DNA from 4 places in the Paenibacillus sp. P4_A9 genome. Region 4 is predicted to be linked to each of the others. Evidence: riboswitches for the same ligand, from Rfam matches in the RefSeq annotation. Region 4 holds a riboswitch; each other region holds the start of a gene.
The links. Region 4 has a riboswitch for cyclic di-AMP ahead of AC1DVJ_RS19695 (C40 family peptidase). Riboswitches for the same ligand answer to the same signal wherever they lie in the genome.
Positions count from the first base shown of each region.

Region 1: linked by a shared signal. The riboswitch ahead of AC1DVJ_RS04705 (APC family permease) and the one ahead of AC1DVJ_RS19695 (C40 family peptidase) in region 4 are both predicted to bind cyclic di-AMP.
Region 2: linked by a shared signal. The riboswitch ahead of AC1DVJ_RS10500 (stalk domain-containing protein) and the one ahead of AC1DVJ_RS19695 (C40 family peptidase) in region 4 are both predicted to bind cyclic di-AMP.
Region 3: linked by a shared signal. The riboswitch ahead of AC1DVJ_RS20650 (ubiquitin-like domain-containing protein) and the one ahead of AC1DVJ_RS19695 (C40 family peptidase) in region 4 are both predicted to bind cyclic di-AMP.

Region 1 covers NZ_JBFUHL010000003.1:183,704-187,504, forward strand. Annotated here, with positions in the region: gene AC1DVJ_RS04695 (EcsC family protein) at 1-151, shown strand, start outside; gene AC1DVJ_RS04700 (NAD(P)/FAD-dependent oxidoreductase) at 336-1,565, shown strand; cyclic di-AMP (ydaO/yuaA leader) riboswitch at 1,858-2,009, shown strand; gene AC1DVJ_RS04705 (APC family permease) at 2,111-3,801, shown strand, end outside.
Region 2 covers NZ_JBFUHL010000010.1:112,637-116,437, reverse strand. Annotated here, with positions in the region: gene AC1DVJ_RS10505 (YjcZ family sporulation protein) at 186-290, opposite strand; gene AC1DVJ_RS10500 (stalk domain-containing protein) at 478-1,269, opposite strand; cyclic di-AMP (ydaO/yuaA leader) riboswitch at 1,274-1,425, opposite strand; gene AC1DVJ_RS10495 (PspA/IM30 family protein) at 1,580-2,236, shown strand; gene liaF (cell wall-active antibiotics response protein LiaF) at 2,368-3,030, shown strand; gene AC1DVJ_RS10485 (sensor histidine kinase) at 3,055-3,801, shown strand, end outside.
Region 3 covers NZ_JBFUHL010000036.1:46,103-49,903, reverse strand. Annotated here, with positions in the region: gene AC1DVJ_RS20660 (ABC transporter permease) at 1-738, opposite strand, end outside; gene AC1DVJ_RS20655 (ABC transporter ATP-binding protein) at 735-1,478, opposite strand; cyclic di-AMP (ydaO/yuaA leader) riboswitch at 1,762-1,955, shown strand; gene AC1DVJ_RS20650 (ubiquitin-like domain-containing protein) at 2,239-3,378, shown strand; gene rnmV (ribonuclease M5) at 3,496-3,801, shown strand, end outside.
Region 4 covers NZ_JBFUHL010000033.1:49,636-53,436, reverse strand. Annotated here, with positions in the region: gene AC1DVJ_RS19710 (acetylxylan esterase) at 1-398, shown strand, start outside; gene AC1DVJ_RS19705 (hypothetical protein) at 392-562, shown strand; gene AC1DVJ_RS19700 (GNAT family N-acetyltransferase) at 610-1,122, shown strand; cyclic di-AMP (ydaO/yuaA leader) riboswitch at 1,265-1,427, shown strand; gene AC1DVJ_RS19695 (C40 family peptidase) at 1,431-2,321, shown strand; gene AC1DVJ_RS19690 (hypothetical protein) at 2,508-3,164, shown strand; gene yyaC (spore protease YyaC) at 3,343-3,801, shown strand, end outside.

The DNA.
Region 1 (3,801 bases), on a different contig from region 4:
GCTCCAGCTCATCCCCGGCATCGGGGCCGTCGTCGGCGCTTGGGCCAACTTTGGCTTGCTCGAGGAGCTCGGCGTGACAGGCATGAACAGCTACCGGCTGCGCACTTTGCAAGACAAAGCGGCAGAATTGGACGCTAACTTTGAGGCGTAGTAGGGACGAATGATCAGTTGCCTTTCACGCCTTATTTTCATAAATAGTCAAACTCATAGTTATTTCTTGGAACCTCACGCATACACTAGTAGAGAGTCGGATACCGGCTCATCTTGTGATTAATTGTGATTATTTTCACAAGCATATATGTGATTAATTTCACAAATGGAGGAGTGTTGAGGCAATGAGTAAACCCAAAATCGTTATCCTGGGCGCAGGCTATGGCGGACTTGTCACAGCGATAAGGCTGCAGAAGAAGATGAGAAAGAATGAGATGGACGTCACACTGGTCAACAAGCACGACTATCACTACATTACGACACACCTGCATATGCCGGCTGCCGGTACGGATCATCATGAGAACGCGCGCGTGACCATTTCGGATTTGATTGATGAACGGAAGATACGGTTCGTGAAGTCGACGGTTAGAGAAATTTTGCCTAATGAAAAGAAGATTGTGCTGGAAGATGCTACGCTCGACTATGACTACCTGGTGGTTGGTTTAGGAAGTGAGACGGAGACCTTCGGTATTCCGGGCTTGAATGAATATGCCATGTCCATCAAAAGCATTAACAGTGTCCGCTTCATTCGGCAGCACATTGAATATATGTTTGCTAAGTCCAAAATGGCACCGAAGCGCAAGGATTATTTGACCTTCGTCGTTGGCGGCGCGGGGTTCACGGGTACAGAATTTGTCGGAGAGCTGGCGGACCGCATTCCCGTTCTGTGTAAAACCTATGATGTCGATCCTGCGGATGTCCGCATTTATAATGTGGAAGCTTCCCCATCGGCGCTGCCGCCCGGGCTTCCTGAGGATCTGATTGAATACGGGATGGAAGTAATGCGCCGCAAGGGCGTGCAATATAAGCTATCGACCGCGATCAAGGCATGCACACCGGAAGGAGTTATTCTGGGCAATGGTGAGTTCATTCGCGCAGGAACGGTAGTCTGGTCAGGGGGAATACGCGGTAATTCCTTGCTGCAGCAAGCGGGGTTCGAGGTTCAGCGGGGGCGGGTAAAAGTGGATAGCTGCTTGCGTTCGCATCAGTTTCCAGAGATCTTCATTACCGGTGATTGCTCGATTGTTACAAGCCCAGAGGGTACGCCATATCCCGCAAATGCCCAAATTGCTGTCCAACAGGGCTATAATGCAGCTAGGAATCTCATTCAGACTGTTCGAGGCAAAGAAATGAAGCCTTTTGTATATGATTTCAAAGGCACAGTTGCATCCCTAGGCCGCGGTCAGGCTGTTGGTCTACTCAAAGTCAAGAAAGTGAAAGGCCGCATGGCCTCACTTATCAAAAAAATGATCGATGCCCGCTATTTATACCTCATCGGCGGCATTCCACTCATTTGGAAGAAAATGATTTGGAAGCAAAAATCCACAACCCGCAATTATCATGTGCCGAATTAATGCTGCTAACTTTTCCATCTAAACACTAATTATTACTAGGTTTTTAGATCTCAAAAGGATTTCCTCCAATAAATATCCCCGTAATAAATGAATTAACCAATGTTTGAAGAATGCAACCCTCTATTTTGCCCGAAATACCTCGAACCACTACGAGAATGGAAGATAAACAATGAATCAACTGAATGTAAGCGAATTATTGGAGGAATCGGGTACTGGAAAAGACCTTTTTACGTTTTTTCCCTCCTTTACTATGTTGGAAGAAGAGAGTAGTATTCAACTCGTACCTGAACAGTTGAATATTTCGCTTAATTTTCTGTTAAGAAAAGCGGGGGAACCACGAGTTTCATGGGGTGAATAATGGTGCTGATACCAAGTACCTTTTAGGGCGGATTTCTCGCGGCCCGAACCCGACAGCTAACCTCGTAAGCGATCGTGAGAAAGGAGAACATGTGTCTAATACACAAGGTCAATCCTTGTGTTTTTTTGCGTCAATTTTACGGGATTAGATCATTGAGATTAGCTTTAATTGGAGGAACGACCACGAAATGACAAGTGATTCATTAAAAAAAATTGTGTTTGGGAAGCCGCTAAAGTCGAGTGAGATTGAGTCGGAGAAACTGCCTGTCTGGAAAGCCCTTCCTATCCTGTCTTCGGATGCATTATCCTCTGTATCCTACGGGACGGAACAAATTCTGTTAGAGCTCGCAACAGTTGGGGTTGCCGCATTTGCGTTTTCCTTGCCCATTGCCATTTCCATTATCGCGTTGATCCTACTGCTCGTGTTGAGCTATAGACAAGTTATTGAAGCCTACCCCATGGGCGGCGGCGCTTATATGGTTACGAAAGAAAATTTAGGTATGGTGTGGGGACGACTTACAGGGGTCTCGCTCCTGATCGATTACACCTTAACGGTTGCGGTTTCGATCTCTGCCGGTGTACAGGCGATTACGTCGGCCTTTCCTTCTACGGTGCCCTATATTGTGCCCTTAACGCTAATTCTAGTTTGGATAATGGTGTGGCTCAATTTGCGAGGTACTTCCGAATCAGGGACTGTATTCGCGATACCAACGTACTTTTTCATCTTTTGTATCCTGTTGTTAGTTGGTAAAGGCGTCTTCGATTTACTGACGGGCTCACTCAATACGCATGCGATCGAATTCGCACCAAGCGCTGCGACGAACTCATTAACCTTATTCGTACTTCTTAAGGCGTTCTCATCCGGTTGTTCAGCTGTAACGGGAATCGAAGCGATTTCAGATGCTGTCCCACATTTCCGAACACCTTCCGTCAAAAATGCAAACCGTACGCTCCTCTCCTTAGGCGGCTTATTGGCCATCGTGTTCGGCGGTGTAACGCTGATCGCTTTAGGCTATGGGGTTGCACCTGATCATAACGGGCATACATCGGTTCTATCGATGGTGACGGAGCAAGCTTTTGGCCGCGGAGTCATGTACTATGCGACCCAAATCGCGACGATGCTCATTTTGGTGCTAGCTGCGAATACAAGTTTCAATGGTTTTCCGATTTTGGCATCGATCATGGCCCAAGACAAAAACTTCCCGCGTATGTTCTCTTTCCGTGGGGATCGACTTTCCTATCATTATGGCATTATCACGCTAGGCGTATTGGCCAGCCTGCTTTTGATTGGCTTTAAAGGTAAGACCGACGGACTTATTCCACTTTATGCGATTGGCGTATTTTTATCTTTTACATTAGCTCAGGCTGGTTTGGTACGTAAATGGTTAAAAGAACGCGTACCCGGTTGGATCGGGAAGCTGATCATTAACGGTCTAGGCGGCATCGTCTCCTTTGCGGTTCTTATTATTTTCTCTGTGACTAAATTTAGCGAGGGTGCTTGGATCGTTATTATTGTGACACCGATTTTACTATGGTTAATCACGAAGATCGCTCACCATTACGACGATGTAGCCAATCAGCTGAGAATTGATATTACACAAGACCGTGTTTGCACCAAAGAACCCGTGATTATCGTACCTGTGGCCGGGATTCATCGCGCTGTCGAGCAAACACTGAACTATGCGAAATCACTTTCGCCAAACGTCATCGCTTTCTATGTTTCCTTCTCGGATGAGGACGAAGAATCGATGCAGGAGAAGTGGCAGATCTGGGATCCAGGCGTACGACTGGTCGTGTTCAAATCACGGTACAGGACGATCCTGAAGCCGCTGGCAGAATTCATTGATCGCATCGACACTCACGTGTCAGAGAAGCAGTC
Region 2 (3,801 bases), on a different contig from region 4:
TGTAAGGAGCTGAAGTCGGACGAGGTTTAGCGGCGGGAACGTCGATTTATGTAAATCGAGGACGTATGCTTGATGAGATACTGACGCAAGGAACGAGTGGTATTGATTTTAAGTGAAAAATGAAAAGCCCGCCTGCTGAAACTTCAAATTAGAAGCTTCAGCAGGCGGGGTCATTTCAAAGGGTCCTAATAGAATGTAGCGAGAATGATTACCAACAGTACATAAAGAACAAGAATTACGCCTGCAGAACTTCCGTATCCTGGCGTTCCACAACCAACTACAGCTGACATAGTATCCCCTCCGGTTTTGAATTAATGTGGGTTAAACACTATATAACATATGTAGGGGAGATACCTATTGATTGGACGAATGCCCTTATTAGACCTGATCATTCACCTACCGAAATAAACGGCTATGCCGCCCCTTTGTATGAAAAAAAGCTGCCTTGAGCGTTTCTCAAGGCAGCTTCTTCAACATCTAATTGGGAATTTGATACACTTTAATTTTCTGAATGCCAAAGCTTTGTAAGGATTTCTTCGAGCCTGGAATAAAGATGTCCATTCTCTTTCCTTTAATGGCACCGCCGGTATCCGTCGCATACACGTACATGCCGCCTTTAGGAAGTCCATTAAACGAATAACCTTCAATATAAAGTTTGGAACCAAGTGGAATTACGGATGGATCAACAGCAACTGTGCCGATCGCAAGGGGGTTACCCATGAAATCAAAGGCACCATAGCCGCCATTTTCAGAAGGATCTGCCGAATAAGCTGTGGATTCAAATATTTGATAATCAGGTGCATGATGCTCGCCATCTTTATTTAAGATCGCTAGATTGCTGCTTGCATCCCACTGCACAGGAACGCCTGCAGCTGTGGAAAGGAAGCGAAGCGGCACATATACACGCCCATTCTGAAACTGGGAAGCTCCGTCTAAGGCAACGGGGGCGTTATCAATGGTAGCTTCTTTTTGACCAGAAACCAAGGTAATCGTATGTTTGTTGTTATTTAGTGTTACCTCGACTTGATTTCCATCTTTTTTCCATTCCACGGTATAACCAAGCTTCTCGGTTACAAACCGAAGCGGAACTTGGGTCGTGTGGTTGCCATCCAGAAATGGCTGTGCATCAGGGAAATGGATCAGGTCATCATTGACTTGTACTTTCACTTCCATTTCAGCCGCATGAGCCGTAAATGGGGAAAGAAAGCCTCCTGCCAATACCGTTAGTGAAACAGCAAGGCTAGTTAACCCTTTAGTTAGCTTATTCAATTGGTAATCCTCCTTCATGAGCCTTCGAGGTTAGTTGACGGGTTCGGGAAGAAGGTTCTCCCTAGTCTGCTCCAAGCTGAAGCAAATATTCACCCCAAGTATTTCGTCCCCCGTACCAGTGCCTAATTTATGCACCAGACTCGGCTTCAAATAGTTTATCATCACAGGCGTGCCCAAACAACGACCAATATATGGGTGAGTAGTCGCATACTAGACTTAGGTCTAGGTTCAAAAACAGTCGATAGTCGGTTTTAGACTTGCTGGAATTGAGCTACGATAGGAGTATGATGAAGGGTGAGGGGCGATTGACATGAACAATAAGAATCGGGAAATTGATCCTACTAATATATTTGATCGTATTGGCAAAATGGCAGAAACCGTCTGGCAGGAGACGATCGGGAAAACGAATCCAGGTACCTATGATGATGGTACCATCGCCAAGCTTGAGGAGCGCTATGATGTAGCGCTGCAGGCAACGATTGCGCTGCGCGGTCACATCGCGCGAGCAGAAGATATGGCGAAGCTGCGCGGCGAGCAAGCCGAGCTGGCGATGCGCGCTGGCGAAGAGGATCTCGCGCGGCTTGCGCTGCAAGAGAAGCTGCGCGAGGAAGCCGCTAGCGAGCACTACCGCGCGCAGTACGCGAGCAGCCAGGACTTGTGCCTGGCGCTCGCAGAGGAACTGCGCGGGCTGCGTGCGGGGCACGCAGCCGATGCTGGGCAGCCTCGCGGTGGGCTGCATAGCATCGAGGCTCGCGACACATGGCGCGAGCTGGAGATCACCGGCCGCGAGCTCGGCCGGGAGGCGCTGCAGGGGCTCCGCGTGGCGGGCCGCCTATCGAAGGAGACACTGAAGGAAGCCGGAGGCAACCTTCAGCATGAACTGCGGGCGCTGCGCAGCAGGCTGCAGCACGAGTGGCAGAAGGAACAGCGCGCTCGCGAGGAGCGAGACCCGCGCGACAGAAAATAGCGATGGAACGTGACCTCCACGTAAGCAAAGCCTTGCCCTATAAGGATTTGCATCTTGGAGGTCGTCCATTCTTGTGGTATGCTAGGAATCGTATGAACGAAGGAGAATTGGCAGCCAGAGGAGGTGCATCGATGGGAGAGGAAACGAAAAATAATCGCAGCCGGAATACAGCGCTTGTGCTGATTGGAGCCGGTGTTTTTTTGCTTCTGGATCATACCATAGGCTTTTTTCCCATTCTGGCCGTAATCCTAATTTTACTGGGCATTCATCGGGTTCGTTCACGCAAAGAGCGCAAAGGATATGTGCTGATGGGGATCGGTGCTGTCATATTATTTGGTGACCATCTGACAATTGCCATTTCGGTTGTGTTGATTTCATTAGGTTTTTTCTTCATTCGATCCAAGCAGGTTCATAAGGATGATTCGTATACACAAAAGCAAAAGATCGTCGATAGCGTTCGCCTTGGCCGAGAGCCTTGGATTCTACGAAATACCTCGACGTGGTACTTGGTGGGAGAAACGTACATGGATCTCTCGTTGGCCATTCTAGAACAAAAGGAAACAACAGTCATCCTACAAGGTGTTGTAGGAGATATTGATATAAAGATACCCGACGATATTGGCGTTTCCGTTACAGCTTCTGTCATGTTCGGTCAGCTTCATGTAGCCGAACAACGTGAGGCAGGTGTGATGAACAAAGTGGTGTGGCAATCAGAGAATTATCAACATTGCGACCATCGGGTGAAACTCGTGCTCTCTTTCATCGTAGGAGATATCAAAGTTAAAGTATTGTAACGGCTGGAGGGGGCACATCACCAAGTGGACGGCTACAAAAGACGATTAACGAATATGATATGGCGCAGCATGGGGGAAGCCATCCTATTTAGCTTCGCTGTTTTCGGTGCTATGCTATATTTCTTGAATTCAAGACATTTGATCGAACCCTTTACCAGCTGGCAGCAGGGTGTCAAATTCTCGTTCATGGCCTTGTTGATCCTGGGTGTGATTGGTGCGGTGTTCGGTTACTGGAACAGCTCGAAGGTTACACGTAGACTAGAGCCGATGATGGAGACGATGATTTTATTAGAAAAAGGTACATTTGCCCGAGAAGGCTTCCAAAACGGGGATGATGATGAAATCGGACGTTTGGGCGAACAACTCGGCCGTATTATGAAGCGATGGGAAGAGCAGGTGACTTCGCTCCAACGGCTGTCGAATAGTAATGCTGAGCTTACCGAGAAAGCCAAGTTAACCGCGGTCATTGAAGAGCGCCAGCGTTTGGCGCGCGAGCTGCATGATGCGGTAAGTCAGCAGTTGTTCGCGATCTCGATGACAGCAACAGCTGTAGGACGTACGTTGGATAAGGATTTTGAGAAAGCAAAGCGGCAAATTCATCTTATTGAAGAGATGGCTTCTGTCGCTCAATCCGAAATGAGAGCCTTATTGCTGCATCTACGACCGATCCATCTCGAAGGAAAACGATTGTCCGAGGGACTTGTTGAACTCTTGAAGGAGCTGGCAGCTAAGGTGCCAATGGCCATTAGTTGGGATATGGATGAGGAAATC
Region 3 (3,801 bases), on a different contig from region 4:
CCAATTGAAGAAGGCGTAGAGTCTAGCCTGCTGCTGCTTCTCTTTGGCAATCAGATAATCCCATCCGATCACATATTTAGCAACAGAACGAAACGCGGAAAGCCATACGAATACAAGCAACAATGCTGTTATGCTGGCCCATAAGCTACTATAGTGAAATTGAACGGTAATGAGGGAAATGGACGCGATCCAACGAAAGATGACAGACAGTAATCTTGTTCGTTCAGCAGCAAATCTGCCTTCCTGCCAACTGGCTAATAGGTTAGCTACTTTTAATAGAAGCAATAGAGCTAACATTAGTAGAAATGGCTGTGAATCCGCTCCTAAACAATGGTTATAAAGCGGACGAAGTGTGACCCAAGCAAGAAATAACCAGAGCCCCTGAAGTGAAAAGCTATAGAAGAAGCTGCTTCGGAAATAAGCGTCCATTTCATGTTCAATCCGCAACAGAAACATCCGATCGGCACTGCGGGTCAGTGTTCGAATGGGACTTGAAGTGACGAGTGGAACGAGCGCGAGCAGGACGATCCATAGGTACGGATAATCTGTCGGAAGTCGCTGTAATGTTTTTGCATAATAATAGGAAGAAACGATGACAAGAAACAACAAGAATCCGATAAAATTACTGCGTGCGGCATACTGCCAATAACCCATGGATTCCTTCATATAATGTTGAAAACGCTGCTTCCATAATGCTTGAGTGTTAAATGCATGTGTAGTATCTTTTGGCTGGTTCATCGCAGTTCTCCTTGAACAAGCTTGTAGAAGATGTCGTCTAATGACGCCTGGGGAAGCTCTGTTTGTGCGCGTAATTCGACTAAATCTCCCTGAGCAACCATGTGGCCCTTGTGGAGAACGACATAGTTATCGCAATATTTTTCAATTGTAGACAAAATGTGTGAGGAAATGAGGAATGATGCGCCTTTTTGTTTCATTTTAACCATTAATTCGAGCAAGGAACGTATAGCTAAAGGGTCGAGACCGAGAAATGGCTCATCGATAATATATAACGAGGGCTCGATCAGGAACGCATTCATGATCATGACCTTTTGCTTCATCCCTTTGGATAAATGATTTGCGAAGCTATTCAGCTTGTCTTTCATTTGAAATTGCTCTAACAAGGACTGGGAACGGGTTTCGTAGTCCTCCTTGGAAACGCCATAAGCCATGGCTGTTAGCTCAAGGTGTTCACGAATCGTAAGCTCTTCGTATAACTCTGGACTTTCAGGTACATAGGCGTATGTAGCGCGGTAGGGAATTGGACTTTCGGCTAAAGTTAAGCCTTTAATACGAATGGATCCTTTTTGCGGCTGCAGCAGTCCTAATATATTTTTGATGGTGGTACTTTTCCCTGCCCCGTTGAGTCCGATTAGCCCCATCATTTCACCTTGGCGGATCGAAAATGTGAGGTCATGCAGAACTGGTCTGTTAGGTAAGTATCCCCCGAATAAAGCGTTTACTTCTAAGATGGGAACCATCTCAATTGCCTCCCTAAATAGCAAATTATTGGTATTTATCATTCAATTACTTCCAGAATCATTATAAACAAATTTGCGTTTTTAGCCTAGTTTTGGTCATTATGCATTAAAAAATCGAGTATACGTACGTTAAAGTTAGGTACATGTAGATATAAGTGGATTATATTTGAAAAATAATCGAAATTTAAGTGATTTAGCCCTTTTTAACGGGTGTTAATCCCTTTACAGGTTGAGCTTAACAGCGTAATATACTTTTCATAATAACTTAATATCCAATTTGCCAATTTTCCATTCGCTGAGTTCCAAATGTGGAAACGGGGGAACCACTGCAAGCTTAATTAGCATTCAAATGCGGTTAAGTAAGCAGAGAGTAACAGGGGTGAATCATGGACGTCAAACAAGTAGTTTGCGTCTGCGTAGGGCGACTCTCACGTCCGAATCCGTCAGCTAACCTCGTAAGCGTAAGAGAGGTAACGATTGTCGTGCGTGCTATTTGTATTTCACTATGCAAACTAAGCCAGCGAGAAGAGTCCTCTTCTTGCTGGCTTTTTGTCCTCATACAGGGTTTTACACAGATAAAAAGACATAAAATGACCCGGAATTCATAGGATGATGAATAGGTAAAAGGGGGGACGACCAGATTCAGCGAGGTTAGAAAGCTGAAGATGGCGAGCATGTTAAGTTAAACTAAAAACCTTAGTCGCGTCAAATTTAATCATGCTGTAACCTGGCGGCGAGGCTTTGAAGGAGGACCGAAAAAGTGGGCAGTATCTCAATTAGCGAGACCCATGTAAAACGATCATCCAGCATGTCCTTCGCATTGCGATGGAAGCATGAAAACTTGCGTTTGATTTTAAGCCTAGCTATAATCTCAATCGCAATGACTTTCATGTTTTTGGTGTTGTTGTACGGAACGGCTACCAAGAGCGTATCCGTGGTTGTGAATGGACAAGAAACTATTGTGCACACGAAGCAATGGGTCCTGCAACGCCTACTGGATGAACAAGCCATAAAGATTGGAGAGCACGATGAAATTTCAGCTTCACTTACGACCAAGCTCAAGGGTGGAGACAAAATTGTTATCGAGCAGGCCTCACCAATTCAATTGACTGCTGATGGAAAGACCACCACTGTTTACACAACTGCAAGAACGGTAGAAAGTGCATTGCAACGTTTAAATATTGCACTTGGGGAGAACGATCGTATCACTCCCGAACCGACGGCCGCTCTAAGCACAGGTGATGAAATCAAGATCGTCCGTGTGAAAAAAGAGACGGAGGAAGTCTCTGAACCGATCGCATTCGAGACAGAGAAAAAGAATGACGCATCTTTACTTAAAGGGAAAGAGCAAGTCGTCCAAGAAGGTAAAGAAGGCGTATTGGTCAAGAAGAAAGAAAAGACTTTCGAGGACGGTGTTTTAGTCGCGGAAGCAGTTGTGGGTGAAGAAGTACAATCAGAAAGCGTTAAGAAAGTAGTATCTGTAGGCACGAAAAATCCTGTGGTCGTTCTCTCCGCCTCTTCACCGAGTGTGGATGAGGTTTCCAAGAATGGTGTGACCTTCGGCTACAAACAAATTCTCAAAAACGTGAAACTTACTGCTTATTCAGCGGACGCCGCGTCGACAGGCAAAACCGAGGGCTCCTCTGGTTATGGTAAAACCTACACGGGGACTACTGTAACCGAAGGTCGCACAATTGCCGTAGATCCGAAGGTGATTCCACTGGGTTGGTGGGTGTATATTGAAGGGATTGGCTTCCGTCGTGCTGAGGATATTGGCAGCGGCGTGAAAGGTCAGATGATCGATGTATATTACGAGGATCATGGCTATGCGAATAAATTCGGAACCAAACAAGGGTACACGGTATATGTGGTTGGCCCTACAAAACCGTCTCAAAACTAACGTGTATTCGGAAGTTTTGACGGGAACACTACTAAATACACGTAGCTTGGCATCTGCCGCGCGAAAGAAGAGGAGACCCCTCTTCTTTTTCTGCTTGTACTGGGAAGGAAAATGTAGATGATAAAAGAAATGATCGTTGTGGAGGGTAAGGACGATACAGCTGCCATCAGGCGGGCTGTGGAGGCGGATACGATTGAAACGGGCGGCTCCGCCATCGGACAAGCCGTACTCAAGCGGATCGCGCTGGCTCAGCAGCGCAGAGGCGTCATTATATTCACGGATCCCGATCACGCAGGTGAGCGGATTCGCAAAATCGTGGCAGCCAAGGTGCCTGGCTGCAAGCATGCCTTCATTACGCAGGAGCAAGCCGCGTATAAAGGCGACATTGGCGTCGAGAACGCGACGCCGGAGACGATCCGTCAG
Region 4 (3,801 bases):
AAGGCGGTGGGCTTACCCTGCTCGTAACTGCGCTCGAGAAGCGCATCCGAGCAGCAGTTGCCCATGTGCCGAATCTGTGTCACATGGATCTTGGCCTATTGAATTCCGTCAGTTCCCTTAGTGAGGCGGCTGAATTCGTTACGAGATTCCCAGATCACTTGCCAGACGTGCTGAAGACGCTATCCTATTTTGATATCATGAACCTCGGGGATCGTATCGGGCAGCCCGTTCATGTGACGGTAGGACTAAAGGATATGACCTGCTTGCCGGAGACCATATTTGCCGCCTATAATCACATTTCATCTGAGAATAAATCCATTGAGGTTCACCCATTCATGGGCCATGCGCTGCCGGCGGGTTTTCATAGTGCAGCGCATGCGTACTTCTCTAAGTGGTAAGCACTTCATACAAAGTTACATCGTTTTTCGATGTTCCTTCGGAGAAACGCCGAAAGCTTATTGTTACAGCAACGGACAGCACGTTCTCAGCAGGGAAGATCGGTGTGTATACGCATTTGCTAAAGGCTTATTTTGATGAAGTTGTGGTAAGTATTGCTCCATAATTTGCCGCATGGTTGGATATCCTATACCAAAAAGGAGATGCCAACAGATGAAGCAAGAGGATTCGTTTGCTGAAGTATTCGAACTCATGGAATCTGCTTTTCCTGATACGGAGATAAGAACGTATGAAGGACAGCGATCACTGTTATCGCATCCGAACTATCGAATTGATGTGGAGAGAGATGCTCAAGGGCAAATGCTTGGTTTTCTGGCAAGTTGGAGCTTTAGCACGTTTCGATTTGTGGAGCATATTGCGGTCAATGCTGCAATAAGGGGCGGCGGGATTGGCAAACAAATGCTGACGGCTTATATGAGCAGTGGTACTACGCCTATTGTGCTAGAAGTGGAGCCACCGGATGCGTCAGATGCGACAGTTGCAAAGCGGAGAATTGAATTTTATAAGCGCTGTGGCTTTCATTTGAACCTATTCCCTTATGCACAGCCTCCTCTCAGAGAAGGGCAGGCGATGCTGCCTCTACGTATCATGAGTTCACCTGATCCATTGACGGAAACCGAGTTCATACCCTGCAAGAACATCTTGTACACAGAGGTATATAAGTAATCTGTAAGCTCGGATTAGGCAAAATAGTGATCAAACAGCTACTCTACCTTGAGTAGCTGTTTGTGCGCGATCACACAAAAATGGAAACACTTACCACCGCGAAAAAGTTGTCAGGCTAAAACGAACTATGCTAGTCTAACATAGACAAAAAATGCCGAATCTCGGAGCATCAAAAGCTCCGGTACGGGGGACTTCTTTACTTGGGGTGAATGAATGCTCAGTTAGTCAAAGGCTAATGGGGCGCACTAGGGAAAACCTCTTCCCGAACCCGTCAACTAACCTCGGAGGCTTCAAGGAGGCACAACGTTTTGAAACTTTTTACAAAAAGCTTTATTTGTTCATGCGCTCTTCTAGGCGCAGCTATTCCCATGTTCGCCGCGCCTGCCGCGTATGCTTCTGCGCCAGACGCTTCTGCGGTGAAGGTTCAGGTCAATGACGAATTGGTGCAGTTCCCTGAAGTACAGCCGTTTATTGATACGGAAGGTACACTTCAGGTGCCACTACGTGTATTGTCGGAGAAGTTAGGCTATCAAGTGGACTGGGCGAAGCAAGGCGATGAAGTCGTCGTCACCCTAATGAACAAGGAGCAGGCGATTCAACTAACAACGGACGAAGAGCAAGCTGTCGTGAACAGTAAGTTGGTTGAATTAGAGAGCAGTCCGACGTTGCTGGAGGGAAATACTTACGTTCCACTACGTTTCATAACAGAGACGTTTGGATCTGAGATCGCTTGGAATGATGCGAATAAAATCGCCATCGTGGAAGTCGACGGTAAGACCCACAAGCCAGCTTGGATTGCACCTCCGCCTACAGTAGCCCCAGTAGCAAAGGTTGTTCAGCCAGCTGTATCAGCTCAAATTATTCAAGCTGCGACGACTTTTCAAGGAACGCCTTACCGATGGGGTGGAACAACACCCAAGGGCTTTGATTGCTCTGGTTTCGTTCGTTATTTGTATGAAGCCAAAGGCATTGAGCTTCCCCGCACATCCGTGCAAATGTATGATCAAGCGGGTGCGAGAGTGACGGATTTGAAAGCAGGAGATCTTGTCTTCTTTGCTTCAGGCATCGTTAATCATGTGGGTATTTACATGGGAAATAATCAATTTATTTCGGCTACCACATCCAGTGGTGTAACGGTTGATAGTCTCGCTAGCTCCTATTGGAGCTCAAGATATGTAGGCGCAAAACGCGTACTTTAAGTTAGGGACTAAATCAGATAAAAGCAAGATGATTCTAGAGCGTATGTTCGTTATATCTTTCACAAATGAAAGATTAGCGGGCAGACGCTCTTTTTTTGCGCGAAAATCTGCGATTTTTATCGAATTTTTGAGAATTATAGCCTATAATGAAAAAATGGTTGGAAGAAAGTAGGTGACGCGTACGTCATGCAAGTCAGTGTCTGGAAAAACTGGTTTCATAAAATAAAACTGTCAGGTCGAACAGATCGCATGTACAACGTGGAAACGGGTCCTGCCATACCGGAAGACATTCGGGAAGTGATTGAGCAATTTTTTCAAACCTATAACCACTTCAAAGGGGCAAGGCAATTCCAGACGGATACGTTTATTAAAGAAGTATTCTACGCGACGAAGCAAGATCCGAAGGATCGCCGCTCTATAGATGAGATGGAAAACTATATTCAGAGCAAAAATGTCAATCGGTTGCGACTGAAATCGTATGTGATTGATGAATATTTACGCTTGGACGAGAATTTGTGTATGATCGGTGTGACACGGGAGTTTAGTAATGCCCATCGAAATCGTGTGCTTTATTTTATCGTGAATGAGGACGGCGCGTGGCGGTTTCATCATATCGTGAGATCACATCATGGGAAAATTCTTGAGAAGTTTCAAGTGAAGGAACAGGTGGGATTCGTGGTTGGGGATGAGAAGGTAGCGCTTCTGTTTCTAACGCATGCAAATTCGGCGGATGCTGCCTATTTGTTGGGAGATTACGTCCATTCAGAAGGGTATCTGGAAGTGGAGCAAGAGGTAAGCGGTCAGCTCTATTATCGGATTGTTCGGATGAATCGGGTGCATTAATAAGGTTAAATAATCAAGTGAACCAGCAATGAATAGGCTTTGCTCAGTCGAGTAACGCTTATTTGGTGTTGGCGAAGGCAGGGGGAGCATGTGGACATGGGCCACCTCCTTGTGAAAGAATAGAACTATCATTCAACAGGTCAAGAGATAGGTGTACATGCCTGAAAGGGAGGCAAAGATGGAGAAAGATCCTAGGGAGCTGCAGGAGCAGTTTTGGAAAAAGGTGAATGGTGAGCAGTTAGGGCAGCTTCTGCAAAACATTGCCGTGAGCATTCAGCTAAAGCCTAGTAAGCTGGCTTTCGTGTGTATAGGGACGGATCGCTCAACAGGGGACTCTCTGGGGCCGGTTGTCGGAAGTAAGCTTGCAGAGTTAGGCTATCCACACGTAATTGGTACACTAGCGGCACCGTGTGATGCCAGTAACTTGGCGATGCGCTTGCAGGAAATCCCACCGGGTGTTGTGGTTATTGCGATAGATGCTTGTTTGGGTCAAAAATTAAGCGTGGGCCTGTATCAGTTTTCGAACCAGCCGTTGGCTCCAGGAAAATCAGTTGGTAAAGTGTTACCACCCATTGGTGATTACACGATTGCGGCGATCGTGAATATGGATGGGCCTAGACAGTATAATGTGCTGCAA